Regions from separate parts of the Methylobacterium sp. D53M genome, predicted to be linked through region 3. Evidence: riboswitches for the same ligand, from Rfam matches in the RefSeq annotation. Region 3 holds a riboswitch; each other region holds the start of a gene.

Region 1 (10,163 bases), on a different contig from region 3:
GATGTTATCGACGTTGAGCCCGAAGCGCAGGTTCTCGTAGCGGTAATAGACCAGGGCATCAGTCAACACGTAGCCCGGGAGCCGGAACCGCTCGTTGCCGCTGTCCCCAAGGCGCGAGCCGACGGCCCGGACGCCGCCACCGAACCCAAAGCCCTTCCACTCGCCGGCCTGGACCTCGTAGACGCCGAGCAGGCTGCCCGAGTGGCGCGGAATGTTGAGGAGCGGCGAGCCGACCCGCAGGACCTCGTCGCGGGTCACCGCCGCGTCGATGAATGCATAGCCGCCGATAACTCGGAACTCGGGTGTAACCTGTCCGACGAAGCTCAGGTCGAAGCCCTGGCTACGCACGGCGCCGGCGGCAATCTGGAAGAAGAAGTCCCGCGGGTCGGTCGTGAGAACGTTCTCCTTCTCGATGTGGAAGGCCGCGCCGGTCACGCTCAGGCCGGTGAAGAGATCGAGCTTGACGCCGGCCTCGTAGCCGAAGCCGGTCTCGGGGGCGAAGGGTCGAGTCGCGATGTCGAAGCCGGTGTTGGGCCGGAACGAGGCCGCCACGTTGCCGTAGAACGAGAGGAAAGAGAGCGGCTGGTAGACGAGACCTGCACGCGGTGAGAAGCCGGTCCGGTCCTGCTCCGTGCGCTCGTTGCCGACCTTGTCACGGAAGGTCTGGTTGTAGAAGTCGGTTCGGTTGCCGAGGAGGAGCTTCCATTCCGGGCTGAGCGCGACCTGGTCCTGCACGTAGACGGCGGTATTCCCGACGTTCTCGCTCGCGCTGTAGCGCCGTGTGAAGGGCGGCTTGGGCTGGCCGTAGACCGGGTTGAACAGGTCGATGGCGAAGGGGTCTATCCGCGGCGTCGAGCGCAACAGGTTCTCGGTGCTGTTGTAGCGCTCGTGCTCAAGGCCGAGCAGCAGGGTGTGGGCGAACGGCCCGGTGTCGAAATGCCCGACGAGCTCGGCCTGCCCGATGGCCACGCCCCATGTGAAGTCGTGCCGGCGGAACTCGCGCAGCAGGGTGCGGCCGTCGTCGAGAAGGCCGGTCGCGCCGGTCTGCAGGCCGGTCAGGCTGCCGGTGTTGAAGTGGCCGGCGACCCTGAGCTGCCAGTCGGCATTGAAGGCGTGATCGAGGCGGATCTGCAGGATCCCGGCTTCTGACACCGAGTTGTCGCCCGGCTCACCGAAGAAGCGCGAGCGCGGTACGAGGCCCAGGCGGTTATTCACTGCGACCGTCCCGCGGTCGAAGGTCTGGCGGTTGCGGAGGTATTGCGCCTCGACGGTCAACTTGGTGTCCGGGCTGATCAGCCAGCTCACCACGGGCGCAGCTAGGACGCGGTCGCCGTCAACGAAATCGCGGAAGCTGTCCTGCCTCGCGAGCGCGCCGTTGAAGCGGTAGAGGACGGTGCCCTCCTCGTTCAGTGGCCCGCCGGCGTCGACGGTGGTGCGCGCTGTTCCGAAGCTCCCGAACAGCGTGCCCATCTCGACGAAGGGCGAGGCCACGGGCTGCTTGGTCAGGATGTTGATGGTGCCGCCGGGGTCGCTGCGCCCATAGAGTGCCCCGCTCGGTCCCTTGAGCACCTCGATGGACTGGACGTTCTGGGTGTCCGGCGCGCCGTTGTAACCGCGGGCAATGTTGAAGCCGTTGAAGAAGATGTCCTGGGTGGCGAAGCCGCGCACAGAGTAGAGCGCGAGGTTCTGGGCGCCGAAATCGTTCTGCTTGCCGACTCCCGGCACGTAGTCGAGGGCGCGCTCGACGCGCGTGGCGGCGGTGTCCCGCAGGACCTCCTGGGGCACGACGTCGACCTGCTGGGGCAGCGAGAGCCGCGGCGTCACGGTCTTGGTCCCGCTGTAGAGATCCTTGACCTGGTAGGTGGGGGCCGAGGTGTAACTGCCCTCGACCGAGAGCGGGTCGAGAACGACCGAAGCCGGGGCTGCGTCGGCTCGTGGGCCTTGGGCAGTCGCTGGGGGCACACCAAGGGAGACGAGCGCCAAAGATGTGACGGATGCGCGAAGCCGCCATTGCGAAGCGGGATGGGACACGGGCCTAGGACCTCGGGACGGCAGTGGCACGTCACCGCGAACGAGGCCTGGGCGACCACCTCACGAGGCGGCGCTTCGACACCCGCCAGGACACCCCGCCCGACGCGTTTCGCGTGTGACCACGGCTGACGGCAGGTCTCCTGGCTCACGGGTCGTCGCCCTCGCACCGTCTTCCCGGGGCGACCCAGTGACATGGTGGTGAAGGGCTCGCCGCTTACAGTTGCGGGGGCAGCCGCGGCTTCGGGGCGAACCCCTCACCGCGTTCCCTTTTGATCCCCGAGGGGAACCGTCACGGCCCAGCTACAGCCTCACGGACTCGTGAGTCAACGCGAACGTCCTGATAGCTCTGCCTTGATGCCGCTGTCGGATCTCGGCCATTTCCTGCCAAAGGTCGAACGACCGCTTTTTGAGTTTGATACTTTGAAGCAGACTGGCCGAAAACCACCCGGCCCGGCCGTTCAGCAGCGTCCGCCGACACTACTGGAGCTGGCCGTAGGCGGAATGGCTGCTTCGAAGTAGGGCCGCCGAGAAAGCAGACGGGCTCCTACCGACATATGCAAACCGCTCTGACCGCCTACGACCCTACTTTGGAGAAGTCGTCACACTATCAACCATGGGATATAAGCGACGGCCAGTCCCGAGGGCAATTAAAAGGGTCATCGGCATCGCATTCGTCTACTGCCTTCGCCACCATGTTCCTTGCGATGATATCCGGTCTCTTTCGTAATTCGTTTTGAAGCTCCGCGATCACAGAAGGTTTGATTTTAGCTTTTGTATCTCGAGTTTGAATTAGATTATCCATAGACAATCGTGATCCTAATATCTTCGCAGATTCTATGCTTTCTGCGAAAGAGATATGTCCGGTGTCAACCCCGGCAATATTGATGCCCAAACTGCCGACCTTCGCTAGAAAGGCATCTAGATCGACTTGTTGTGCCCGAGATATTTTCGCCGAAAGATCGTCTAGACCTTCTTTGCTCAACATCTGCTGAACAGCGACCAGCGCCGCAGCTGGAACTTCCACGTATTGGTCGTCAGCTTTATTGTCGGTAGACATTGTTAACCCCTAATTATAGGAAGGGTACGAGAGATTGGTAAATGACGGTTGGTCGGTATGGATTGTTTATCTGAGATCTGAGAATGTTTCGACTAATCTCATTTCTTGCTTGTTGCTGCGCTCGATCGGGGACTGGTGCGACGAATTGACTCGACAGAGCACTAAAGAATGTGCTGTCCTGAACGATCAAGTCGCCACGGGCGAATGCTAATATAAGAGTGTGAGTATCTGTTCTTTCTGCATCTAAATTGAAACTAGTACTGGTTCTTGTGACTCCCACGACCGGCGCCAATGTAATCTTGGGCGCAAGCGTTCCAGAGACTTTGGTTGTGAATTTCATATTGAACGACATGGCCGGCACGCCATTCTTGTCGCCTTTTGCCGGACCTAAATTGGTGAATTCAGACAGCTCAACGAACTGATAAAGTTTGTCAAAAATTCCTACCTTGCCGGCAATAGGATACAGGTAATTGGGGCCTTCGCTGCTAACATTGCACCACCTCGGATCTTTTCTAAAAAGCAACTCTCGTAAAGTATAGCTATCGGTGAAATTTTGAGTATTTTGCCTTGATCTGTCCAGGTTCAAACTGGTCTCAAATGACCTGCTCCCTCTTTGAAATGCTCGAAACGGCGTAAAACTTATCTCTGTATTATTTGTCTCAAGTCCATCCAATGTAAAATCGAATGCCACTGCGGTGTCAAGATATTTGTTAATCTTAGATATGTTATGGGGTTTGACCCCTTTAAAATCAATGCGCCTTATATCGTCCGAACCGTAAGCCTCGATATCTTGCTTGATGGCAAGACCGGATCGTACCGCTTCTGGATCGTCTTCACGGGTCGCTAGGTAGATGCCCATCAATTCGTAGGCTGACGCCCGGACTTCACAAGCCAGCCTCCTTGCTATGACAGAGGTTTTAACGCCCGTTACCTCCTCTTGAGAAGGGGTTATCGAACAGCCGGAACAAAACATGGCCGCTAGTATGGAAAAGTACTTTCGAACGGCCACGATGAGCAGTCCCCGAGGTGCCAATTCAGCAATGGTAGAGATTTACCTGCGGACGTCTGTCGCTTCATTGCAACACGCTACAGATTTGATCTGTGGTGCACTATGAACCGATCTCGGGAAATCGCTCACAAGCGAGATAGATAAATTGGTATTGTTTGATTATCGCGTTGCAAATTTTTTGTATTGTATTGATGTGCGGAGAAGAAGATGAGCATGCCTGAAGAAATGGACTCAGCAATTTCTCGTCTGATAATGAGATTTTTCGAACGAAACGATCCACATGATCTTCCCTTGCTAAGAGTGGAGCTGCTTCCGAGGCCTGAAGCCTGGCGGATTCCCGGATCTTGACGAGACCTAGGGCTCAGCCTCGCGCCCGCCGCGAGCCCCATGTCTCCCGCGCCATCTAACTGCGGCCGATCAAGCTCGGCTATGACGTGGCCCCCAAAAGCGCCGACGGCGTCTGGGGCTGGCACAACATCGCAGCGCTGATGCGGTTCCAGGTCGGCCATGGCTTGGACTGGAAGGCGTCGCGCTCCCGGGCGACCATGTCCCAGCTGTTCCCAAAGGAGGCGGTACCGCAACCCACCTGGGACGGTGAGACCGAGCGCCTGCGGGAGCTACAGGAGCCCCTTCGCCCGCCCTCGAACACCACGGTCCTCGTCTGAACCCGGACGCTCTGCAGTTTCGCGGCTCGCGTCTGCGGTGGCAGGAGAGGCTGCCCCCTCCCACAACGGGCAAGCCCCTCCGTCCTCTCGAACCGGCGCTTCGTCACCGGGGACCGCGAACAAGGTGCGGTCCCGCCCGTGCCGCATGCAGCTTACCGATGCGCCGCTTGCGTCCAAGCCGATCCCCGCCCTTCCGGGGGATGACCGGTGCCGAAGTGCGACCCTCCGCCATCAGGTCGAAGATGCAGGCCCCCATGCGTTCGGACACGCCCTACGATGTCATCGTTGTCGGGATCGGCGGCATGGGCAGTGCCGCGGCCTGGCAGTTGGCCAAGCGCGGTCAGCGCGTGCTCGGGCTTGAGCGCTACGATATCCCCCACGCAATGGGCTCGTCCCATGGGATCAGCCGGATTATCCGTTTGCCCTACTACGAGGATCCGGCCTATGTGCCGCTCCTGCACCGGGCCTACGCGCTGTGGCGGGACCTCGAGGCGGCGACGGGCGACGAGATCCTGGTGATCACTGGCTCCATCGACGGCGGCGCGGAGGAGAGCGACGTCTTCCAGGGCGCCCTGGCCTCGGCTCGGCTGCACGACCTGCCCCACGAGGTCCTCACCGCCACCGCGGTCAACGAGCGGTTCCCGGCTTACCGGCTCCCGGTGGGCATGCGCGCCGTCTACCAGCCCCAGGGCGGGCTCGTGGCCAGCGAGCGGGCGATCGTCGCCCACGTCCGGGCCGCACAGGCCCACGGGGCGGAGATCCATGCCCGCGAGCAGGTTCTCGACTGGCAGGCGACCCCGGGAGGTGGGGTCGTCGTGCGGACCGATCACGAGACCTACGAAGCCGGGCGGCTGGTCCTGACGGCGGGGGCCTGGGCGGCGGATCTCGCCGCGCCCCTGGCCGGTCTTGCCGTCCCGGAGCGCCAAGTGCTGGCATGGCTCCAGCCTCAGGAGCCCGCTTGGTTCGAGCCGTCGCGCTTTCCGGTCTTCAACTTGCAGGTGCCGGAGGGACGATACTACGGACTGCCCGTCTATGAGGTTCCGGGGTTCAAGTTCGGGCGCTACCATCACCTCGGGGAGACCGGCGCCCCGGACGCCGTGCGGCGGGAGCCGGATGCCGCCGACGAGCGCCTCCTGCGCGACTTCGCGGAACGCTACTTCCCCGCCGGCAGCGGGCCGACCATGGCCTTGCGCGACTGCATGTTCACCAACACCCCCGACGAGCACTTCATCCTGGATCACCACCCGGACTACCCGCAGGTCGTGCTGGCCTCGCCGTGCTCGGGGCACGGCTACAAGTTTTGCTCGGTGATCGGCGAGATCCTTGCCGATCTCACCAGCGGCGACGGGCGGACCCGCCACGAGATTAGCTTCCTGGGCCTCAAGCGGCCGGGCCTGAGCCCCGCCAATCCGTAGCGCCGGAGGCGTCACGGACTGGATCCGGCCGGGATCGGAAAGAGCCGAAGCCTATCTCCGCGGCGTGACCTCGAACAAGCAATGGTCGTGCGTGCCCTCCGCGGCGCAATAGGCTTCCCGGGCCTGGAGATGCAGCGTCCGGCCCGAGGCCGCCGCCGCATATTCGAGCGAGCCTTCGAGCCACGCGGCGAACATCGTGCAGACCTTGCGGCCGAGGCGTCGGCGCTCCTCGTCCACAAAGGCCGAGTTCCGAAGTCGGACCGAGGCGGTGCCGGCCCCGAGATCGACGTCCAGTACCTCGAACTGCCCCCAGCCGCGCTGGGTGATGCGCCGCATATAGTGGTGGAAGGCCCCGAGGCCGTCCAACCCATGATGAGCGGCCTCCTTCTCGCACCAATGATAGGCCGAGCGATGGCCAGCGGGCCGCAGCACCTCCGCCAGCCGTTCGGGACCCAGTTCCGCCTCAAGGGCGAAGTGGTTATTCAGGAAGAAGTGCTGCGGCACCAGGATCATCGGCAGCGCGTCGACGGACCAGCGCCCGGTGGTGTCGTCGACCGCGATCTCTACCTGCGGCTTGCCCATGACCCTCACGCTCCCCACACGTCGCGCAAGAGCGCGAACCAGTTGCCGCCGATCACCCGCTCGATCCGCGCGGACGGCCAGCCGCGCCGCTCCATCGCCGCTGTCAGGTTCGGCCACTCGCCGATGGTGCGCAGGCCCTCGGGGTTGATCACCTCGCCGAAGTCGGTGAGCCGGCGGCCATAGCCCTTGTCGTGGGTGATCCAGTCGAAGAACGGCCGGCCGTAGCCCTGGGTAAAATCGGTGCCGATGCCGACCTTGTCCTCGCCGCATAGGTTCAGGACGTACTCGATCGCCTCGACGTAATCATCGACCGTCGAATCCGGTCCGCGCTTGAGGAAGGGCGGGAACATGGTCACGCCGACGAACCCGTCCCGCTCGGCGATGAAGCGAAGCTGCTCGTCGGACTTGTTGCGCGGGTGCGCCTTCAGCCCGGCAGGGAGGCAGTGTGAGTAGGCGACCCGCTGGCGGGAGCCGAGGATCACGTCCTCGCTCGTCTTCGGACCCACATGCGACAGGTCGGCCAGGATGCCGAGCCGGTTCATCTCACCCAGCACGTCATGGCCGAAGTCCGACAGGCCCCCGTCCCGGCGCTCGTAGCAGCCGGTGCCGACGAGGTTCTGGGTGTTGTACGCCATCTGGATGATGCCGACGCCGAGTTCCTTGAACAGGCTGAGATAGCCAACCTGGTCCTCGATCCCGGTGATGTTCTGCCAGCCGAGGATGATACCGGTCTTCCCGGCTTCCTTGGCGGCCTGAATGTCGGCGGCGGTGTAGATCTGCGTGATCAGGTCCGCATGTTCGCGGAAATACGCCTTCCAGCGCATCACGTTTCGCATCGTCTCCGTGAAATTCTCCCAGACGCAGCAGGTGCAGTTCGCGGCAGTCAGGCCGCCCTTGCGCATGTCTTCGAAGACCGGCCGGCCGAAGTCGGAGATGATCAGGCCGTCGATGACGATCGATCGGTCGTGCAGGTCGGACGGCATGCGCAGTCTCCGTGGGAGCTTCCCTGGTTCGGGGTGCCCTTGATCCTCCCTTCCGCCGGATGGCAGCTAGGACATTTCCGTCATCGGCTCGGTACGCACGCGCCGCGCCCCGCGGTTGCACCAATGGCGCATCCGTTCAGGAGCCAGCGCGCTTGCGTGCTAGTCTGCCCACGGCTCCGCTGCCTAGTCTGCTTCTGGACTGAAGACGGAGAGGCGGAATGGGTCGGATCACGCGGCGGTGCCTCGCAGGGGTGGTGGCGGGGGCGCTGCTCATCCCAGGATGGGCCGAGGCCAAGGACACGGTGAAGATCGCGTTCGTCGGCCCCCTCACCGGGCCGAACTCCCCCCACGGGATCGGCGCCCGCAACTCCGCCGAACTCGCCGTGAAGCTGTTCAACGCCGATCCGGCCCATCGTTATCAGTACGAGCTCGTCGTCCTAGACGACGAATGCAAACCGAATGTCGGCGTGCAGGTCGTGACCAAGCTCGGGTCTGACCGCAGCATCGCGGCGGCGGTGCCGCATTACTGCTCGGCCACCGCCATCGCCACGGTCGACGTGTTCCACCGCTTCAAGCTGCCGATGGTGGTCTGGGCGGCGGTGCTGCCCGAGATCACCTATGCCAACAAATACGCGGAAATCCACCGGGTAAGCGGCATCCTCATCGGCCAAAACCGGATCGGTGCGCAGTTCATGAAGGAGCAGGGTTACAAGACCTTCGTCTCCTTCGCCGACTCGACCGATTACGGGAAGTCGATGAACAAATATTTCACCGAGTTCACCAACGAGAACGGCGGAAAAATCCTCGGAAATTTCGCGGTCGCGCCCGATCAGCAGGATCTCAGTGCCGAGCTGACGAAGATCAAAGAATTGAATCCGGAGGTGATCTATTTCGGCGGCCTCACGCCGCTGGGGACGCGGCTGCGGACGCAAATGGACAAGCTCGGGATCAAGGCGCAGCTCGAAGGCAACTCCGGGATCATGGGCGATGCGTTCATCAACGCCGTGGGACCGGATCTCGCCGAAGGTACCGTGACCTTCTTCGATTCGCCGCCACTCTCAAAGATGCCCGGCGGCGCGGCCTTCACCGAAAACTACAAGGTGGCGGGCTTCCGGGAGCCGCCGGAGGCCTACGGACCCTTCGCCTACATCGCCACCCACCTGCTGATGCAGAAAATCGAGGCGGTGGGTCCGGAGCGGGCGAAGATCACCGCGGCGCTCGGTGACGTGAAGGACGTGCCCTCGATCGTTGGGCCGATCACTTTCGACGACCACGGCCAGAATATCACGCCGCTCACCACGAAATACGTCGTTCAGGACGGCAAATGGCTCGTCTGGGAGGACAGTGAGTACGCAAGCGGCAAGCGCAAGTTGCTGCACCGCTGAGACCGAGCGATCGGAGATATGCGATGAGCGCGATTGGCCAGTACGTCCTCAACGGGCTCATGCAGGGGACGATCTACGGCCTCGTGGCGATGGGGTTCACGATCTTCTTCGGGGTGATGAACGTCATCAAGTTCTCCCACGGGGACGTGATGACGTTCGGAGCCTTCGGCGCCTTGGTCGCGGCGACTGCCGCCGCCGCCGCGGGGCTGCCGGCCGGTGTGCAGATCTTGGCCGGCGTCTCGACGGCCGTGGGCCTCGCCGCGCTCCTCGGCGCCGGGATCTCCCGCCTCCTGATACTGCCCCTGCGCTCCGCCCCGCCCCTCAACCTGCTGCTGATGACGATGATGGTCGGCACCGTGATCCGCGAGGCGATCCGGCTGTTCTTCCCCAACGGCACCAATTCGCAGCGCTTCCCCGCCCTGCTGCCACCTGGGGGGGCGACCGTCGGTGGCGTCTTCGTCCGCTATGACGGGCTGATCCTGATCGTGGCCGGGCTCCTGATTATCGCCGTCGTCCACCACATCATCAACCGCACCCGCTTCGGGCTCGCGATGCGGGCGGTGGCGGAGGATCAGGAGACCGCCCGGACGATGGGGGTCAACTTCTTCCGTGTCGTCCCCCTGACCTTCGCCCTCGGCTCGGCGACGGCGGGCTTCGCGGGGGTGATCTCCGGCCTGTACTACAGCGAGATCAACTACGGCATGGGCCTGCTGATCGCGGTGATCGGCTTCAGCGCGGCTATCGTCGGCGGGCTCGGCAACCTCTGGGGGGCGATCCTCGGGGGCTACCTCTTCGCCGGGCTTCAAACCGTCGTCGTCGCCACCCTGCCGACCTTCAGCGAATACAAGAACGTCGTCGCCTTTGTCGCCGTCATCGCCCTGATCACGTGGCGCCCCACCGGGCTGCTGGCCGAGCGCGCCAGCGAGCGCGTCTGACCTCTCCTCCCGCCCGGATGACGTACCGATGCTGATGCGCCACCGCTCCACCCAAGACGAGGTCCCCCGGGACGCGCTGCCGATGGTGGCCGGAGTGAGTG
Region 2 (8,491 bases), on a different contig from region 3:
CGCGCCGATCTTTATCGCGCTGACGGGGGTGGCCGCGTACCTGTTCAGCACCCGGCACACGCTGGCGGAGACGCGTGCCTATCTCGTGAAGCGCGGCCTCGTGCTGATGGCTCTGGAGGTCTTCTACCTCTCGGAGCTGTACTGGGGCGTCGCCAGCCCGACGCTTTGGCTTCCGGTGATCTGGTGCATCGGCGTGTGCATGATCGTCCTGGCGGCGATGATCGGCCTGCCGCGCTCGGTTCTCTTCGCGGTCGGGACGCTGATCGTTTGCGGGCACAATCTCCTCGACCCGATCCAACTCGGGCCCGATGATCCCTTTTTCGTCGCCTGGGCGATGCTGCACCAGCGCGACGTCATCGCGCACCCATTCGGTCTAGTGGCCAAGACGACCTACCCGGTGCTTCCCTGGATCGGCGTCATCGCTCTCGGCTATGCCATCGGCCCGTGGTTCTTGCCCGGCGTCGCCCCAGGGACGCGCAAGCGCCGATTTGCGGCCATCGGCATCACGATGCTGGTCGCCTTCGCGGTGCTACGCCTGGCGAACGGCTACGGGGACAAACCGTGGTTCGTCGTCGACGAGGACGCCCTGCGGACCGCGATGAGCTTCTTCGCGCTGACGAAGTATCCGCCCTCGCTGCTGTTCCTGCTGCTAACGCTCGGGATCGGGGCGCTATTGCTCGTCGCGCTGGAACGCATGGGCGACCGCCCGGTGGTCGCAGCGCTGGCGGTGTTCGGCGGCGCGCCGCTCTTCTTCTACGTATTTCACCTGACGGTTCTGCGGCTGCTCTACCACGGCGCGTTCGCGATCTGGGGCGTGACCCAAGGCACCGTGTTCGGTGTCGGCAATTACGCGTGGGTTCTGGTGTGGTACGCGGCGCTGATTCCGCCCCTCTACTTCCCGACGGCCTGGTTCTCTCGCCTCAAGGCATCGCGACGCGACATCGCTTGGCTCAAGTACCTCTGAAGTCGAACCCATCGGCTTGGCTATGCGACGGACTGGTTCCGAACCGAGGCGGTCGTTCGCCGGGCCTCCGTCGACTTCGGATCGGGATGGCAAGCGGTTCCCCGCCCGCCGGCATCAGAGATCTTGGACGGAAGCCGGCGGCTGCATGAACTCGATTGTCGCGCCGTCAGGGCCAACGGCGTAGATCACCCGCGTTCCAACCCGCGCACCGCTCGCAATCGGCTGCGGAATGCCTTGCGCCTTCCAACCGTAGGCAGCGATCCGCACCAGCAGCGCGTCGAGGTCATCGACGATAAGGGCCAGATGCGCGAAGCCAGGATCGAACGGCTTGGCCGGCGCGCTCGGTCGCTCCGGACCCTGATACTCCAGAAGTTCGATCGTCTGATCCGCGAGCGAAACGAGCGCCATGCGCACCTTCGCCCCATGCGCCCCGGTCACCTGACCGAGAAACTCGCCCCCCATCTCCCCCGTCCGCACAAGTCGCGCGCCGAGTCCGTCGATCCAGAACCGAAGGGCTTCGTCGAGGCAGGCGACCGCGAAGCCGACATGATCGACACGCCGCACGGGGAGGCTCGTGTGTTCCGTCATGCGGGATGTCTCACCGGGAAAGAGGTCATTCGTCTGCAACGCGTCGTGGTCGGTCCCCCCGCTATGTCCGCTTCAATGCATCTGTCGTGAGGAAGCGGAAAGACAGAAACCACATCTTATGACGATCAGCCCGGCGCTCGCCCGTGCACAGCCCCTCCGACAGCACACGCCGGGACAACGTTGCTCCGAGGATTGACGGATCGATAAGCTACAGCCTAGCTTGAGCGGGACGGTTCCCCTCGGGGATCAAAAGGGAACGCGGTGAGGCAACGCCCGTGAGGGCTCGGCTGATGCCGCGGCTGCCCCCGCAACTGTAAGCGGCGAGTCCTTCATCACGACGTCACTGGGCGGCCTCGCCCGGGAAGACGATGAGAGGGCGACGACCCGCGAGCCAGGAGACCTGCCGTCAGCCGTGGTCACACGCGGAGCTTGCCGGGCGGGGTGTCCTGGGAGGTGTCGCGGCGCCGTGGTTCCCTTGAGGACGCGGCCGCCGAGGCCTCGTTCGCGGTGACGTGCCACAGCCGTCCCCCGAGGCCGTCCCGTGTCCTGTTCCGTCCCTTCCGCGCTTCGGCGCAGCCTAGCGCTGTCCTGCGCCGTATCCGCGCTGCTCGTCTCCATTCCCGTCCTCGCGCAGCAGGTCGCTGCGCCGTTCGCCGATGCCCAGAAAGGCGCGCAGGCCGCGGTCTCCTTGTCTGAGATCTCGGTCTCAGCCACCGGCGTGCCGACGCCGATTGCCAACACAGGATCGAGTGTCACCGTGCTCACCGACCGCCTGCTGCAGGAGCAGCAGCGCCGGACGGTGCCGGATGCCCTCCAGCAGGTGCCCGGCCTCAACGTCGTGCAGACCGGCGGCGCAGGCGGTCAGACTTCGGTCTTCATCCGCGGCACCAACTCGAACCACGTGAAGGTCCAGATCGACGGCATCGACGTCAACGACCCCTCGACCCCGAACCGCGCCTTCGACTTCAGCCAGTTGCAGACCTACGACCTTTCGCGGATCGAGGTATTGCGTGGGCCACAGAGCGGCCTCTACGGAGCCGACGCCATCGGCGGCGTCATCTCCGTTGTGACCAAGCGTGGCGAAGGGCCGGCACGGGCAACGGCGACCGTCGAGGGCGGCTCGTTCGGCACCTTCAACCAATTCGGCAACATCTCGGGCTCGGAGGGGATCTTCGACTACTCGGTGTCGGTCGGCCACATCCGTCAATCCGCCGTCCAGATCACCCCGTTTGAGCTACTGCCCCGCGGCGTGCCGCTGCGGACAGCCTTCACCGACATCAAGACGGTCTCGACCAAGCTCGGGGCGCAACTCACCGACGAGTTCCGTCTCAACTACGTCCTGCGCTTCTCCGATAGCGCGTATCTAGATCAGGCCGACGGCGGCTTCCCGTACGCGCCGCTGCCGTACCGTAACCTCAACGACCAGCAGCAACTGATTATGAGGGGCGAGGCCGAGTGGACGCCGGTGCCGGGCTTCCACAATGTCTTCGGCGCGAACTACTCCAAGTTCGACCGCCTGTTCGCCGGCCCGCTCGACCCGCTAGCGCCGCCGACGCCCACCACCTACCTCGGTGAACGAACCCGGTTCGATTACCGCGGCGACTGGCAATTCTCACCCGGCAACCTCGTGCTGTTCGGTGCCCAGCGCGAGGATGAGCGCTTCGAGACGACCGGCATCGACCGGTCCAATGGCAACACCGCCGGCTTCGCCGAGCTTCAGACGATGCCCTTCGCGGGCGCCGCGCTGGTCGCCAACATCCGGCACGACGCGAACGACCAGTTCGGCGGCGCGACCACCTTCCGGGTGGCGCCGAGCTACATCGTGCCCGGCACTGGGACCCGCCTGAAGGGCAGCGTCGGCACCGGTTTCAAGCCGCCGACCCTAAGCCAGCTCTATCAGGACTATCCGGGCTTCCGCTTCTTCGGGAACCCGAACCTGCGGCCCGAGGAGAGCTTCGGATTCGACGGCGGCTTCGAGCAGCCGCTGTTCGACGGCTTCATGACCGTGGGCGCGACCTACTATCAGACCGACTTCAAAAACCTGATCCAGACGGCCTACTACCCGACCTTCTCCACCAACGTGAACGTCGGCCGTGCGACTGCCTACGGCACCGAGAGCTTCGTCGCCCTGCGCTTCAACGAGTTCTGGAGCGGGCGGCTCGACTGGACCACCACGATGACGAAGGACGAGATCGCCCACCAGGAGCTGCTGCGCCGGCCCCGCAACAAGGTCAGCGCCACCGCGATCTGGAACCTGATGCCGAGCCTGACCATGACCGGCACGCTCATCGTGCTGGGGTCGTTCGTGGACGGAAACAGGGACTTCTCCGTGCCCCGCCTGAAGGCCCCCGGCTTCACGCTGGTGAACCTGTCGGTCAACTACGCCTGGAGCGAGACCCTGACGGTGTTCGGGCGGATCGATAACCTGTTCGACCAGCGCTACCAGAACCCGACCGGCTTCCAGGGTCCGGGGCTCGCCGTCTACGGCGGCGTCCGCGTGACATCGTTCTGAGGTCGCGGATGAGGTCGCGCCTCACGCTCGCCCTCGTGGCAGTCATGTCCGCCGTAGCCAGTGGTGCGGCGGCGGCACCCGTGCGCGTGGTCTCGATGAACCTTTGCGCTGACGAGCTCGTCCTGCGGCTGGCGGACCGCGACCAGGTGCTGGCCGTCAGCTACCTCGCACGTGACCCGCGCGGGTCGACGGTCGCGAGCCAGGCTGTCGGGCTGCCGGTCACGCGTGGTCTTACCGAGGAGGTCGTGGCCCTGAAGCCCGACCTCGTGATCGCCGGTGCCTTCACGACTCGCACGACGGTGGGCATGCTTAAACGCGTCGGCACCCCCGTGCTCGAACTCGGCGTGCCGACCGACCTCGACGGCATCCGCGCACAGGTCCGGCAGGTCGCGGCGGCGCTCGGCCATCCCGAACGGGGCGAGGCGATGGTGGCGGCGCTCGATGCGCGACTTGCCGCCATCGTGCCGGCCAAGCGGCCTCTCCGCGCCCTGGTGATGCGCCCGAACGCCTTCACGGTGGCACCCGGCGGGCTCGGAGACGCGCTGATCCGCGCCGCCGGCCTCGTCAACGTCTCGGCCGAGATCGGGCGTGACCGCTTCGGGCAGGTGCCCCTCGAGGCCGCGGCGCTGGCGAACCCGGACCTGATTGTCGTCGATGAGGGCGCACCGGGCTCGCCATCGCTCGCCGACACGCTCCTGCACCATCCGGTTTTTCGGGCTCTCGCGCGGGCGCACTGGACGGTCGACATCCCGAACCGCTTCTGGACCTGTCCCGGTCCTCAGGTCGCGGAGGTGGTGGCGCGCCTCGCCGAGGCAGCGAATACGCAGGCGCCTCAGCCATGAACGCGCCGGTCACCTCGCTCCGTCCAAAGGCCTCCCGTCGCCACGGTACGCCGCGCGCCCGGCGAACCCTCATCGCCGTCCTCGGGCTCACCACCCTCTCGCTGACGCTCGCCTCCATCACCATCGGCTACGCGCCCTTCGACGTGCCCGCCGCCTTCCCAGACCTCGTCGCCAGTCGCACGACGCTTCCGGCCCTGGTCCTGTGGGAGCTTCGCATCCCGCGCGCCCTGCTCGGAGTGCTGGTCGGCTTCAGCCTCGGCCTGACCGGCGCCGCGATGCAGGGCTACCTGCGCAATCCGCTCGCGGACCCGGGCATCCTCGGCATCTCCTCGGCCGCGGCTCTCGGTGCGGTCGTCGTCTTCTACGGCGGTTTCGCCGCTACCATGAGCCTTGCCCTGCCGCTCGGCGGCATCGCCGGTGCCGGTCTTGCCGCGCTCCTCCTGAACGCGCTCGCGGCCCGAGGCAGCAGTACCCTCGGGCTGATCCTCGCGGGAGTCGGCCTGTCCAGCCTAGCCGGGGCGCTGACCGCGCTGGCGCTGAACCTGTCGCCGAATCCCTATGCGGCCCTGGAGATCGTCTTCTGGCTGATGGGCTCGCTAAGCGACCGCAGCCTGGACCACGTGCTCCTGTGCCTGCCGCTGGTGGTTGTCGGCTGGGCCCTCATGCTGTCGACCGGCTCCGCCCTCGACGCCCTGACGCTTGGCGAGGACACCGCCGCGAGCCTCGGGGTTGGCTTGGTCTCTGTGCGCCTGCGTCTCGTCACCGGTGCGGCCCTGGCCGTCGGGAGCGGTGTTGCGGTCTCCGGTGCCATCGGCTTCGTCGGCCTCGTCGTGCCGCACCTGATGCGACCCTTCGTCGGTGCCCGTCCCAGCGCGTGCCTGCTGCCGAGCGGCCTCGCGGGGGCGGTCCTGGTCCTCGCGGCGGATATCGGCGTGCGCCTGCTCGCCACCCGGCCCGAACTCAAGCTCGGCGTGGTGACCGCTCTGGTCGGGGCGCCGTTCCTGATCGTGCTGCTCCTGCGCAACCGAGGGAGGCGGGCATGAGCGTCAGCCTGCACGACATCAAGGTCACGCTGGATGGACGGACCATCCTTTCGGACATCGGTCTCGCCCTGGAGCCCGGCCGCTTCGTCGGGCTGGTTGGCCCGAACGGAGCCGGCAAGACCACACTTCTTCGTGCCTTGGCGGGGCTCCTTGTCCCGACGCAGGGTCAGGTCACCCTCGACGGCCGTCCGTTGTCCGGCTTGGCCCGCGAGGAGCGTGCCCGCCGCATCGCCGCCCTGTTCCAAGGGGCCGGCGTCGGCTGGCCGATGACGGTTCGCGAGATCGTGACGCTCGGCCGGCTGCCGCACCGTCGTGCGTTCGCATCCCAGGCCGAGGCCGACGAGATTGCGGTGGCGCGGGCGATGGCGCGGACGGACATTGCCCATCTCGCTGACCGAGCCGAGCCGACCCTTTCCTCGGGCGAGCGCATGCGCGCGCTGCTCGCCCGGGCGCTTGCCGTCGAGGCGCCGTGGCTTCTCGTCGACGAACCGGTCACGGCCCTCGACCCAGCGCACCAGCTCGACGCGATGGCACTTCTTCGAGGCATCTCCCGAGACGGCACCGGTGTCGTGACCGTGCTGCACGACCTGACGCTCGCGGCCCGGTTCTGCGACCGCATCGTCGTGCTGGCCGGTGGCCGCCTCGTCGCGGACGGCACCCCGGAGGAGGCCCTGACCGACGTCCTGCTTGCCAGCGCGTTCGGTGTCACGGCCGAGCGGGGCTGGGCTTGCGACGGAACACGATACATCCTGCCCTGGACGCGGTCCGAGGCTACCACGACGGAGGAACGCGATGACGTCACCATCACAGGCTGACGCGGTCACGACCCTGCTGCGCGAGGCGTTGGCCGATCCCGGTACCGCCTGGAGCCTCGGCAGCTTCGGCGCCATCGCCGAATTCATGCGCGATCCCGATGAGGCTACATCGCCGCTGCCGGCCGGGCGCATGGGCTTGGCGACGGAGCGGGGCGCCATCGCGCTCGCTCCCGGTCCCGACCTGCGCCCGGTGGCCTATGAGACCGCAGTCGCGACTGGCTGGAACCATGCCGTCGCTCTGTGCCTGCCCGAGGCGAGTTGCGCAATGAACCGGCGCGGCGTGGTGACGGAGCTCGGCCCGGACCGGGACGCCGCCCGCGAACGGGACTGCGACGCCATCCTGTTCGACCTGGGCCTCGGCCTCCTGGCGGTCGATGCCTGCGTCCGCACGAGCGACCCGGAGGCCATCGCCTGTCTCCGGTCCGGCGTCGGGCTTCCCCTGTTCGACCCTGCAAACCCCATCGGCCGCCAACTCGTCGCGCTGAGCCCCCACCGGGTATTCCTCGCCCGGATCGGCCGCATCGAGGTCTACGCCCCGATCCCGGGGCCTGGCGGTACCAGCCCGGAGGGGCCCCACACGCACGTCCTGCCCAAGCTCCTGCGCGGCGGCCGCACGCACGCGGCGACCACCCCGATCCCGGCGGGCTGGGTCCCTTGCGCCGGCATTCATCCGGCGCACCCCTACAAGGACATGATGGGTCAGCGCGTCGCCTTCGACGTTGCTCGGCACGACGCCTTTCAAGTACTCCTCGACCGTTGGGGTGACCCGGATCTGCTCGCGGTTAAGCGCGGCGGGGATCTCGGCCAGGACAGCCTCGTGTCGAATCGCCACGCGCAGGCTGCTCGCCGTGTCGCCGAGGTCCAGGCGCGCTACCTGCGAGGCGAGACCGTCGAGGCCGACCCCGAGCTCGACGAGGACGCCGCCAACCATGCTTAAGCCCACGCTCGATGGACGTTGAGGCATCCCCGCGCCGTCAGAGGGTCGTCGGGCTGATCGGGTGCCCCGGCGCGGGCAAGACGACCTACGCGCGCCGGTACGACCCGCTGCAGGGCTGGGTGCACCTCACCCTGGACGACCTGCGCCAGACATTCTGGCCGCCGGACCGTCAGGTCTACTGGCAGGTGCGCGGGACGGACTGGGACGAGAGGGCGCGCCGACTGCTCCACGGTGTGAAGGTCGCTGCCCTGGATGAAGCCCTGGCGGCGGGGTTCAGCGTTGTGATGGCCGACACCCACCTGAACCAAGAGGTGTTCGAAGCCGAGCTTGAGGTCATCGACCGTTATGGCCTCCCGGTCGAGTGGAAGGTGTTCGACCTATCCTGGGAAATGCTCCTCGCCCGCAACGAGGCCCGCCGCGAGATCGACCCGGCGCACTGTCAGCCGGAGTATGTCCTACGGTTAGCCTATGAGGCATTCCGTGCGTCTGGCGCTTGGTGGCGTTCGCTGCCTGCGGATCAGGTCGAACTCATCGAACCTTGAAGAGTGCCTGCAGCGGCAGCCAGCGAGCACGGCTGCTCCCCGGGGAGCCGTCGCGTTCAGTTGAGCGGCCGCAATAGGCTCATCACTGCTGGGGCAGTGGCGGAAAACACTTCCGCTTTCGATTGTCGTTCGACCGCTCGTGTACGACTGCGTTGAGTCGGCAGCGGCCCGTCCGCATCGGGAGAAGGTGGACCACCGCTCAGGAGGCTGGGGGCGCCCCTCCGGATAATCCGTCGATCGCGGCCTCG
Region 3 (10,163 bases):
CGGCGACGCTCCGGAGGTCGCGTCCGCCCGCCGGACGCGCCGGCTCCCGCTCCGAAGCGAAGCCCCGGTGCGCCTGCGCCGGTGCGACGAGAGTTTTTTCTGCCGGAAGCACCTCGGTCAGCGCGGACAGTTCGCCGTCCGACAGGTCGCGCATCCGGCGCCGGTCGGTCCGCGCGAAGGCGCCGAGCAGGGCCGCCACGTGGCCCGGCGCCGCGTCCTCCGCGCAGGTCAGGAGCCTCCGCCGGGTCTCACCGTGCGCGACCGTGATCGCGACGCGGCCCGGCCCCTCGGCGGCGACGCAGAGATCCGCTTCCGGCAGCGCCCGGCCGGGGCGGCCCTCGACGGCGACCAGGGTCTTGGCCGGCAACCCCGGGATCGCGAGCCCCGCGGTCTCGATCGCCCGGGCGAGGGCCGGCACGTCGATCGTCTCGTCCGAGTCATGGCCGGCCAGGGGGCTCGTGAGCGTCAGGCGCTGGGGGCCGCCGTCGGCGCGCACGTCGCCGAGCCCCCGGGCCGCGAGCCAGGTGGCCAGCGGCGCGCGCGTCGCCTCGGAGACGCCGCGGATCTGGAGATTCGCCCGTGCGGTCAGGTCCAGGTGCCCGTTCCCGAAGCGGCGCGCGCCCTCCGCCACGGCGCGGGCCTGATCGAGGGTCAGGATCCCGAGCGGCGGGTGAACGCGCGCGAGCAACCCGTCGCCCGTCGGCATGGGCCGCGCCAGACCGGGGCACCAGCCCCGGCGGGCGGGCGCCTCGGGCAGGACGCGCCGATGCGGGGTGGTGCTCACTCGGCGGCCTCGCGCGGCAGGGCGTCGGCCGGGAGGGCGTTGCGCCGGCTGTGCCAGAGGCCGCGATCCCGGGCGGCGTCGAACCGTTCCAGGATCGCGCGGGCCGCGGCGGGATTGGCGGCGCGCAGGCGCTCGAACACCTCGGCGTCGGCGATCCAGGCCGCGTAGAGCGCCTCGAAGCCCGCATCCGTCACCGCGTCGCTCGCGGCGGCCAGGACGAAGACCGCGTCGAGCCCCTGGGCGAGTTCCTGCGCCCCCCGGTAGCCGTGGCGCAGCTGGGCCGCGATCCAGCGGGCATCGGCGAGGCGCCCGCGGATCAGGCGGGCCGCGTCCTCGCGGGCCGTCCGTGCCTTCGGCCGTTCCGGGACCGACACGTCGAGGCTGTAGAGGGCGGGGCTCGCCCCCTCCAGGGCGGCGGCCGCCGCGAAACCGCCCATCGCGTCGACGGCGGCGTCGCCGTCGAACAGGTCGCGCTCGGCCACGTCGAAGGCGTGGAGATAGGCGTCGGCCGCCGCGACGCGGGCGGCGAAATCGGCGTCGGGCCCCTCGCGGTCGCCGTAGGCGTGGCGGCTCGCGGCCAGGTAGGCGCGGCCGAGGTCGGCGCGGCCCTCCCAGGCGCCGTCGAGGGCCGTGGCGGCGGTGCCGGCGCCGTAGCAGCCGGGCGCGGCCCCGTAGACGCGCACCGACGCGTCGCCCCGCCGGCGCGCCGCCGCGAGGGGATTCTCGTCGTCGGTCTCGTCCCTGTCCGCCACGGCGCGGGCGGCGCGGTCGAGCAGCGCCAGCGTGTCGGGGAAGGTGTCGCGGAACGCGCCGGAGACGCGGACGGTGACGTCGATCCGCGGCCGGTCCAGCATGGCGAGGGGCAGGATCTCGAAGCCGGTGACGCGGGTGCTGGCATGGTCCCAGACCGGCCGGACGCCCATCAGGGCCAGGGCGTGGGCCACGTCCTCGCCACCGGTGCGCAGGGTCGGCGAGGCCCAGAGATCCATGACGATCCGGGCCGGATAGGCGCCCTCGTCCTGGAGATAGCGGGTCACCACAGCGGCGGCGGCCTTCTCGCCGAGGAGCGCGGCGGCGCGGCTCGGGATGGCCCGCGGGTCCAGGGTCGCGAGGTTGCGCCCGGTCGGGAGCACGTCGGCCCGCCCGCGCGACGGCGAGCCCGAGGGGCCCGGTCGGACGAACCGCCCGTCGAGGGCCGCGAGCAGGCCGGCCCGCTCGGAGTCCGCGCTCGCCACGACGACGTCCGCGGCCCGGTCCGCGGCGCGGGCGAAGACGTGCAGGCCGTCGCGGAAGACGGTCTCGCCGAGATCGCAGAGATGCGCGTCGAGCCGCGTCAGCGCCTCGTCCATCGGCGTGTCCGCGCCGATCCCGGCCCCGTCCAGCAGTCCGGCCGCTCCGGCCTCCTCCAGGATGGCACGGGCGATGAGGTCGGCCCGGCGGGGATCGAGCACGCTGGCGGCGGAATACTCCTCCACCAGCTCTCGGAGGCGGGCCGCCTCGGGCGTCAGCGCGTGGACGGCGGTGTCGGGCGTCAGGTGCCCGAGCGCGACCCCGCCCAGGCGGCGCTTGAGCGGCGCGGCCTCGCCCGGATCGTCGACGATGAACGGGTAGATCACGGGCAGCCCGCCGACGCACAGCGCCGGGAAGCAGGCGGGTGACAGGGCCACGGCCTTGCCCGGCAGCCACTCCGCGGTGCCGTGTGTGCCGAGCTGCACCAGGGCGTCGAATTGCTGCCGCAGGCCGAGATGGAAGGCCAGGTAGGCGTGGGTCGGGGCGCGGTCGAGATCGTGGTAGCCGGTCTTGCGATCTGGATCGCGGCCGCGGTCGGGCTGGAGGAAGACCGCGAGGCCGCCGTCCCGGACCATCCGAAACCGGAAGGCGCCTTCGACGCAGGCGGGGTCCGCCTCGGCCTCGCCCCAGCTGTCGGTCACGGCCGCGCGGACGTCCTCGGAGAGCGTGCGCCACCACGCCGCGTAGGCCGCGAGCGGCACCCGGAACGCGGGCGGCCCCTCCGTGAGCGCCGCCATCAGCGCTCCGGGCTCCGGAAGCGCGCCGGCCGCGTAGCCCGCGGCCGCGAGGTCGGCGGCGATCGCGCGGGCGCTCGCGGGCGTGTCGAGGCCGACCGCGAAGCCGGCCCGGCCGCCGCGGGCAGGGTAGTCGGACAGGACCAGGGCGACGCGCCGCGCCGCCCGGGGCAGGGCGGCCAGCCGCAGCCATCCCGCGGCCCGGTCGGCGAGCGCGGCGATGCCGGCCTCGTAGGGCACGGCGCGCCGCTCGGCGAAGCCGGCGATCTCGGCGCTCTCCTCCTTGAACGAGATCGGGAAGCCCGAGAGCCGGCCGTCGAATTCCGGCAGCGCGACCTGCATGGCGAGATCGGCCGCGCCGAGACCGCGGGCGGAGGCCTCCCAGGCCGCGCGGGGCGACCCCACCGTGAAGGCCTGGAGAACCGGGCAGTCGCCGCCGTCGAGCACGAAGCCGGTCTCGTCCTCGCGGGCCGAGAAGGCGGTGGCGGCGATCACGAGATCGGGCCTGCGCGCGCGCACGGCCGCGGCGACCGCGGCGGCGGCCTGCGGCTCCTTCAGGCTCGACACGGCCATCGGCAGCACGCCGATCCCGCGCGCCCGCAGGGCGGCGGCGAGGGCGACGAACGGGCCGGTGTCGCCGCCGAGCACGGCGGGGCGGTAGATCAGCAGGAGCGCGACGGGCTCCGCCGCGCTGCGCGCTCCGGCGAGCGGGATCGCGGTCGCGGCCGCGGCGAGGGCTGCTTCAAGGGGCAGGACCCCGCAGCCGGGGCACCAGGGAAACCCGCGCGGGAGCGGCTGCGGCGGCTCGACCGGGCCGTCGGCGCCCAGGCGGATCGCGAGGCGCCGCAGCATCCGCCGCAGGTTGTCGGGGCCGCCGGCCCGGAAATAGGCGTCGAGCTGCCCGGCGAGGTCGGGATCGGTGGAGAAGGCGGCGAGGCGCGGATCCGGCCGGTCGTCGCCCGGCAGGACCGCGAGGACGACGCCGTGCGCCCGCGCGGCCTCGGCGCAGCGCTCGATCCCGTAGCGCCAGTAATCGAGGCCGCCCAGGCAGCGGATCACCACGACCTTGGCGCGCGCCACGACGCGCTCGACGTAGAGGTCGACCGAGAGCGGGTGCCGCAGCCTGGCGAGCTTCGCGAGCCGCAGGCTCGGCAGGCCGGGCTCCGCGGCGTGGGCCTGCCCGACCGACGCGAGGTCGCTGTCGGTGAAGGACAGCACCACGAGGTCGCCGGGCTCCTGCCCGAGATCCACGGCCGCCTCGCCCTCGTCGAGGGAGATGGCATCGATGCGCACGAGGTGCACCGCGGCGGCCCCTAGAGCGAGTCCGGGCGGGCGTGCGCGACCGGCCTCATCCCGCGATGGCCGCCGCGACGGCGTCCTTGTCGAAGCCTTTGAGGCCGATCACCACCAGCGTCCCGTCGCGGGCTTCCCCGGCCCGCCAGGGGCGGTCGAAATGATGGGTCACGCGTCGGCCGACACCCTGCACGACGAGGCGCATCGGCTTGCCCTCGACCTCGGCGAAGCCCTTGATGCGCAGAACGCCGGCGGCCTCGGCCGCCGCCTCGACCCGGGCCGCGAGATCTCCCGCGGTCACCGCCGGGCGCACCGGCAGCGCGACCGTCTCGAAATCGTCGTGGTCGTGGTCCTCGCCCTCGCCGTGATGCGAGGGGCGGGCGTCGAGATCGTCCTCGGCGGCCGCGCCGAGGCCGAGCAGAACCCGCGGGTCGATGGCGCCGTTCTCGGTCTCCACGACCTTCACGGCGCGGGGCAGGTGCCCCTCGACCTCGGCGCGGACCCGCGCCCGCGTCGCGGCGTCGATCAGGTCGGCCTTGTTGACGACCACGAGGTCGGCGCAGAGGAGCTGGTCCTCGAACACCTCCTCCAGGGGGTTGTCGTGGTCGACCGACTGGTCGGCGGCGCGCTGGGCCGCGAGGGCCTCCGGATCCTCCGCGAAGGCGCCCGAGGCCACCGCCGGGCCGTCGACCACCGCGACCACGCCGTCGACGGTCACCCGCGAGCGGATCGCCGGCCACTGAAACGCCTGGACCAGCGGCTTCGGCAGGGCGAGGCCGGAGGTCTCGATCAGGATGTGCTCCGGCGGCTCGGCGCGGCCGAGCAGGGTCTCCAGCGCCGGCACGAAATCGTCCGCGACCGTGCAGCAGATGCAGCCGTTCGGCAGCTCGACGATGGCGTCCTCGGTGCAGCCCTCGACGCCGCAGGCGGCCAGGAAGGACTTGTCGAAGCCGATGTCGCCGAACTCGTTCACCAGGATCGCGAGGCGGCGCCCCTTGGCGTTCTCCACCACGTGGCGGACGAGGGTCGTCTTGCCGGCCCCGAGGAAGCCGGTGACGATGGTGCAGGGGATCTTGTTCACGAGGGTCATTCCGCGGGCTCCAGGGTGCCGGCGGGGACCGGGCGGGGTTCTGGGAAAGGGGGGATGCGGGCGATCACGCCCTTGCGGAACGCCTCCGGACGCTCGCGCCAGGGCACGATGCCGTCCGGGGTCGCCGCGTAGGCCGCGAGCCCGCCGAGGATGATCTCGGCCGAGGCGGCCGGATCCATGTCGCCGTAGACGTAGGTCCAGCGGTCGGCCGCGGCGACCGCCACGGTGCAGGGCCGCTTGCAGACCGACAGGCATTCGACCGCCTCGACCCGCAGGTCCGGCGTGGCGCCGCTCCGCGCCCGGAGCGCCTCCAGCAGGCGGGCCCCAGCGCGGGGCCCGGCCGGATCGTCGTCTGGGCGTCGGCAGGTGGTGCAGACGTAGAGCACGGTCTCAGGCACGGGCCGCCCCCCGATCAGCGCCACGGGCGAAGGCCTGCCACGCCCAGCCGAGCCCGAGTCCGATCAGGATCCAGAACACGAAGCTGATGGCGAGCGACCGCGCGGCGAATTGCGCGGCGAGCGCGGCCGGAAGTTCGGACGCGGCCTCGGGCGCCTGCGGGGCACCGACGACGTGCGGCGCGATAATCAGGACGAGCCCCCCGAGGATCGTGATCAGCGCGCGGCGTATCGTGATCAGGTAGAGCCCCATCCCGGTCGCCGCGGCGGTCATCACCCACCACGCCTGCCGCGTCGCGAGCGGGGCCGCCGCGCTGCCGGGCAGTTCCGGCGGCAGGCCGAGGCCCGGCGCGAGGGCGACGCTGGCGAAGGCGGCCACCGCGAAGGCGAGGCCGACCTGCGGCGTGGGCTCGCGGCCGCAGGCGAGCATCACCGCGCCGAGCAGCAGCGCGTAGCCGACGCCGCCCACGAGGGTCGCGAGCCCGGTGAAGGCCATCCGCGGCAGGCCGGGCGCAGGCTGCCATTCCGGCGCGGCGTCGGGCGCGGCGTGGTCGTGCCCGGCATGGGCCAGCACGATCGGGAACGCCCTGACCGGGAGCGCCTTGGCAGCCCGGTTCGGCGCCTCCTGCTGCTCGTAGCGCTCGGCCGCGACGATCAGCGGCGAGGTCAGCGTGAGTTCGAGGCCCGTCACGATGGCAGCCGCGAAGAAGCCGGCGGCGAGGGCCGCCGACAGGAGCCGGATGATCATCCCTGGTCCGGGGACGTCAGTGGCAGGGGAAGTTCTGGGTGTGCCGGAAATCGTGCGCCGCGTTGTGGAGCGCGATCGCCGGCGAGAAGCCCGCCATGAACAGCAGGCCGAGGCCCAGCACGGCCGCGAGTGCGACGGCGATCGGGCGCTCCGCGGCGCGGGTGCCGGCGGCGACGGGGGCGAGGGTTTGCGTCGTCATCAGAAGCGTCTCCAGCCGCCCCACCGGCGGCATTGCGGGATCCTGTCGCGACGGCAGGTCTCCTGGCTCGCGGCTCGGCGCGCCCACCGCCTTCCCGGATCGCTCCGGTGGCGCTTGGCGGGCGCTCGCCGCTCACAGTTGCGGGGGCAGCCGCGGAGTCGGGGCTTCAAACCCCTCACCGCATTCCCTTTTCACCCCGTCTCCGGGGCACCGTCGCCCGGCCGTTGTAGACGCATGACCGCCGGGACACAACGGAGCGGCGCCGGATCGCGGCCGTTTCCCGCGCCCGCCCCGCGATCGGGGCGGGCTTGACGGCCGCGCCCCGGAGCGGGCACCGCCGCACCCGATACCCGCCCGGCCCCGGCGCGGGCGCTGAACTCCCGGAGACCCGATGGCCCCGACAGACGATCCGACCCCGGTCCTCGTCGATCTCGCGGCCGGCCGTGAGCCGCGGATCGTCTCCGATGCGGGCACGGGAACGACGTGGCTCGAGGTCGACCTCGGCGGCCGCTTCCCGATCCATTCCGTCGCCCTGCGGCCGGGGGAGGGGGCGGTTCCCGCGGAGCCCGGCGACGTCGCGGTGGCGGTCTCGCAGGACGGCGTGACGTGGGCCGAGCCGGACCTCGCCGGCTGGACCGCGACCCCGGACGCCCTCGTCGCCGCGATCGTCCCCGACGAGCGGGCCTGGGCGCGCGCGGTCCGGATCGCCGCGCCCGAACCGGCCCGGATCGCCGGCATCGGCATCCGCGCCGACGAGGCCGCGGTCGACCTGATCGCGCTGCGGGCGATGCTCGGCCTCGACGTGACGCTCCTGAACGAGAAGCCCGGCGCCAACGTCTACGTCACCTACGCGCTCCAGTCGGCGCCCGACCGCGCCAGCCATGCACTGGTCGGCCTGTCGCTGTTCGAGAACGGCGCCTTCGGCAACTGCCTCGTCCAGTACATCATCGCGGTGTCCATCGCGAAGTCGCTCAACCTGAAATACATCAAGGTGCCCAAGGTCGACCGCAGCAAGGTGATCTTCCTGACCGAGCGGCTGACCTGCGACGGCATCACCTTCATCCCGCCGGACGAGCCGCTGCCGGCGGACGGCTACTTCCTGTCGGGCCTGTATTTCGACCCGACGCAGTTCGAGCGCGTGACCGCGCTGCGGGGACCGGCGGATTCGCGCGCGATCGTGCAGAGCGTGATCCGGCCGCTGTTCAACGGTCTGCCGAAGAACTTCCCGGTGAAGCCCCACGACCAGCTCCTGATCCACATCCGGTCGGGCGACATCTTCAGCACCTGGGTCGATCCGCACTACCCGCAGCCGCCCTTCGCGTTCTACCGGATGGTCATCGACCGGCTCCTGGCCGAGGGCCGGATCCGCTCGGTCAAGCTCGTCTTCGAGAACAGGCTGAACCCGGTCATCGCCGAGGTGGAGGCCTACGCGGAACGGCGCGGCCTGCCGGTGGAGATCCAGAGCGAGTCGCTGATCTCCGACGTCGCGGCGCTGGTGAACGGCCGCTACCTCGTCTTCGGGCTGGGGACCTTCGGGCCGGGGATCTGCCACCTCTCGGACCACGTCGAGCAGGTCTTCTACTTCGCGTCGAACTGGCCGCAGGGCTTCCAGTCGATCCCCACGATCGGGAAGGTGGTCGAGGTCCGCGATCTCGAGGGCCGCTACATGAAGGTCGGCGAGTGGCAGAACACAGACGCGCAGCGCCGGACGATGGTGGATTACCCGGCCGAGGCCCTCGCCTTCGACGACGCGTGACCGGCGCGGCGGGCCGGAGGCGCTACGGCGCCGTCCGGAGAAGCTCGGCGGGGGCTCCGGCCGGACGGGTCGAGCCGGCGTCGCGCACCTTCAGGGCGTCCGTGTACATCCGCTCCACGTCCGTCCGGAAGGCGGCGCGCGAATCCGGACGCGTGTAGAACATGTGCCCGCCCGGATAGACCGCGAGGCTCAGGCGGCCGGCGGCGTAGGCGGGGACCTGCGCCAGCAGGAGCTTCGAGGCGAAGTAGGGCGTCACCAGGTCGGTGAAGCCGTGCGCCACGAGGACGCGCAGGTTCCCGTCGAGCGCCAGATCGCCCTTCAGGTTCGACAGGACCTCGGGCGCCTGCCGGCCCGAGCCCCAGCTCCAGCCGCGATTGACGGCGTTGTTCAGGAGCTCGTAGCGCATGTTGGTCACCGGCCATTTCAGCGTCCGCGCGTAGAGGTCGAGCATCGCGCTCGTCAGCGGTGCCTGGAGGGCGGTGAGCTGGGGATCCTCGAAGCTCGACTGGGCGGCGTCCGGGTTCGGGTCCCAGCCGGTGATGCCGGTGTCGTAGGCGCTGGTCACGCGCCCCTCGGCGCGGTCGATCTCGCGCTGGACGCTCCGGGTCGAGAGGCGCGCCGCCTGGGCACGCACCAGGGCGGGGTCGAGACCGACGAGGGGCGCGACCTTCTCGGTCATCCGGGCGACGGCGGCCGTGTCGCTCGGCCCCTTGAGCAGGTCGCTCAGGTACGGGCCCGAGGCGTAGGCCTCCGCGTCGCCGAGCAGGGTTGGCGTCGGCACCGTGCCGGCCCGCTCGAGCGCGCCCGCCGCCAGCGAGGGCAGCTTCAGCACGTAGCCCCACGGATTGGTCCGCGGCGTCTCCAGCCACGCGAAATCGAGCACCGGCGAGAGCAGCACCATGCCGGACAGGCCGACGCCGATCTCCTCCTGGAGCTTCTCGGCGATCAGCGGGCCGCGGAAGCCGCCGTAGCTCTCGCCGACGAAGAATTTCGGGCTCGCCATGCGGTCGTTGACGCGCAGGTAGCGCGCGATGGTCGCCGCCAGGGTCGAGGCGTCGGTATCGATCGACCAGTAGGCCTTGCCGTTCCCGTCCGCAGCCCGGCTGTACCCGGTCCCCACGGGGTCGAGGAAGACGAGATCGGTGAAGCCGAGCCACGTCCCGTCGTTGGGCGTCAGCGTCACCGGCTGCGACGGGCTGATGCTGTCGCCGCCGACCGGAAGCCGCCAGGGCCCGATTGCCCCGATATTGAGATAGGCTGAGGCGGCGCCCGGGCCGCCATTGACCGCGAAAGTGACGGGACGCTCCCGGCCGGCCTGCGGCGCCATCGTGTAGGCGACGTAGGCGATCTCGGCCTGCAGCTTGCCGGCCTCGTCGACGAGGGGCAGGCTCCCGGCCGTGGCGGTGAAGTCGAGGGTCCGGCCGTCCGGCAGCGTCACGCTCTGCTTGGTCGTCGAATCGGGCGGCAGGCGGCGTCCCTCCGGTCCGCGCTGCGCCGGTTTGCTCTCCGCGGGATGGCCGTGCGGCGCGTCCTGGGCGAGGGTGACCGGGGGCGCGGCGAGAGCCAGGGCGAGGGCGAGCGCGGCGCGCCCGAGACGTGCGTGGGGGGCCACCATCAAGCCTTCTTGTTCCAGCGTCCGGACTCGTCCTGCTGCCAGTAGGCCACCGCGTGACCGGCGTCCTTGGCCTGCTTCCACTGCTCGCGGGCGCGCAGCAGCGCGTCCTGGTCGGTCCCGTCGAACAGGATGCAGATCCGCTCGTACTGCCCGGCGTCGGGCGGCAGGTCGGCGCCCTCCACCAGGAAGCGGATCGAGGCGGTGTTGGGATTCACGTCCCGGAGCGTGAGCACCACCGGCTGGCTCGCGGCGTCGGGCT

Evidence for each region. Region 3 has a riboswitch for cobalamin ahead of ACLBYG_RS18450 (CbtB domain-containing protein). Riboswitches for the same ligand answer to the same signal wherever they lie in the genome.
Region 1: another riboswitch for cobalamin. It lies ahead of ACLBYG_RS19495 (TonB-dependent siderophore receptor); the one in region 3 lies ahead of ACLBYG_RS18450 (CbtB domain-containing protein).
Region 2: another riboswitch for cobalamin. It lies ahead of ACLBYG_RS19510 (TonB-dependent receptor plug domain-containing protein); the one in region 3 lies ahead of ACLBYG_RS18450 (CbtB domain-containing protein).

Annotation. Positions count from the first base shown of each region.
Region 1 is NZ_JBKFAL010000014.1:124,353-134,515, reverse strand. It holds gene ACLBYG_RS19495 (TonB-dependent siderophore receptor) at 1-1,962, opposite strand, end outside; cobalamin riboswitch at 2,145-2,337, opposite strand; gene ACLBYG_RS19490 (hypothetical protein) at 2,639-3,088, opposite strand; gene ACLBYG_RS19485 (hypothetical protein) at 3,102-4,097, opposite strand; gene ACLBYG_RS19480 (hypothetical protein) at 4,532-4,762, shown strand; gene solA (N-methyl-L-tryptophan oxidase) at 5,017-6,177, shown strand; gene ACLBYG_RS19470 (4-vinyl reductase) at 6,229-6,759, opposite strand; gene ACLBYG_RS19465 (dipeptidase) at 6,765-7,742, opposite strand; gene ACLBYG_RS19460 (branched-chain amino acid ABC transporter substrate-binding protein) at 7,961-9,127, shown strand; gene ACLBYG_RS19455 (branched-chain amino acid ABC transporter permease) at 9,151-10,062, shown strand; gene ACLBYG_RS19450 (branched-chain amino acid ABC transporter permease) at 10,091-10,163, shown strand, end outside.
Region 2 is NZ_JBKFAL010000014.1:134,829-143,319, forward strand. It holds gene ACLBYG_RS19500 (DUF1624 domain-containing protein) at 1-964, shown strand, start outside; gene ACLBYG_RS19505 (VOC family protein) at 1,079-1,552, opposite strand; cobalamin riboswitch at 1,766-1,974, shown strand; gene ACLBYG_RS19510 (TonB-dependent receptor plug domain-containing protein) at 2,094-4,064, shown strand; gene ACLBYG_RS19515 (ABC transporter substrate-binding protein) at 4,073-4,906, shown strand; gene ACLBYG_RS19520 (FecCD family ABC transporter permease) at 4,903-5,949, shown strand; gene ACLBYG_RS19525 (ABC transporter ATP-binding protein) at 5,946-6,764, shown strand; gene ACLBYG_RS19530 (DUF6925 family protein) at 6,742-7,701, shown strand; gene ACLBYG_RS19535 (AAA family ATPase) at 7,713-8,243, shown strand; gene ACLBYG_RS19540 (AAA family ATPase) at 8,443-8,491, opposite strand, start outside.
Region 3 is NZ_JBKFAL010000013.1:68,209-78,371, reverse strand. It holds gene ACLBYG_RS18475 (precorrin-3B synthase) at 1-706, opposite strand, end outside; gene cobN (cobaltochelatase subunit CobN) at 781-4,110, opposite strand; gene cobW (cobalamin biosynthesis protein CobW) at 4,157-5,191, opposite strand; gene ACLBYG_RS18460 (DUF1636 domain-containing protein) at 5,188-5,589, opposite strand; gene ACLBYG_RS18455 (CbtA family protein) at 5,582-6,334, opposite strand; gene ACLBYG_RS18450 (CbtB domain-containing protein) at 6,351-6,533, opposite strand; cobalamin riboswitch at 6,569-6,763, opposite strand; gene ACLBYG_RS18445 (discoidin domain-containing protein) at 6,925-8,289, shown strand; gene ACLBYG_RS18440 (S10 family peptidase) at 8,312-9,904, opposite strand; gene ACLBYG_RS18435 (DNA polymerase III subunit chi) at 9,904-10,163, opposite strand, start outside.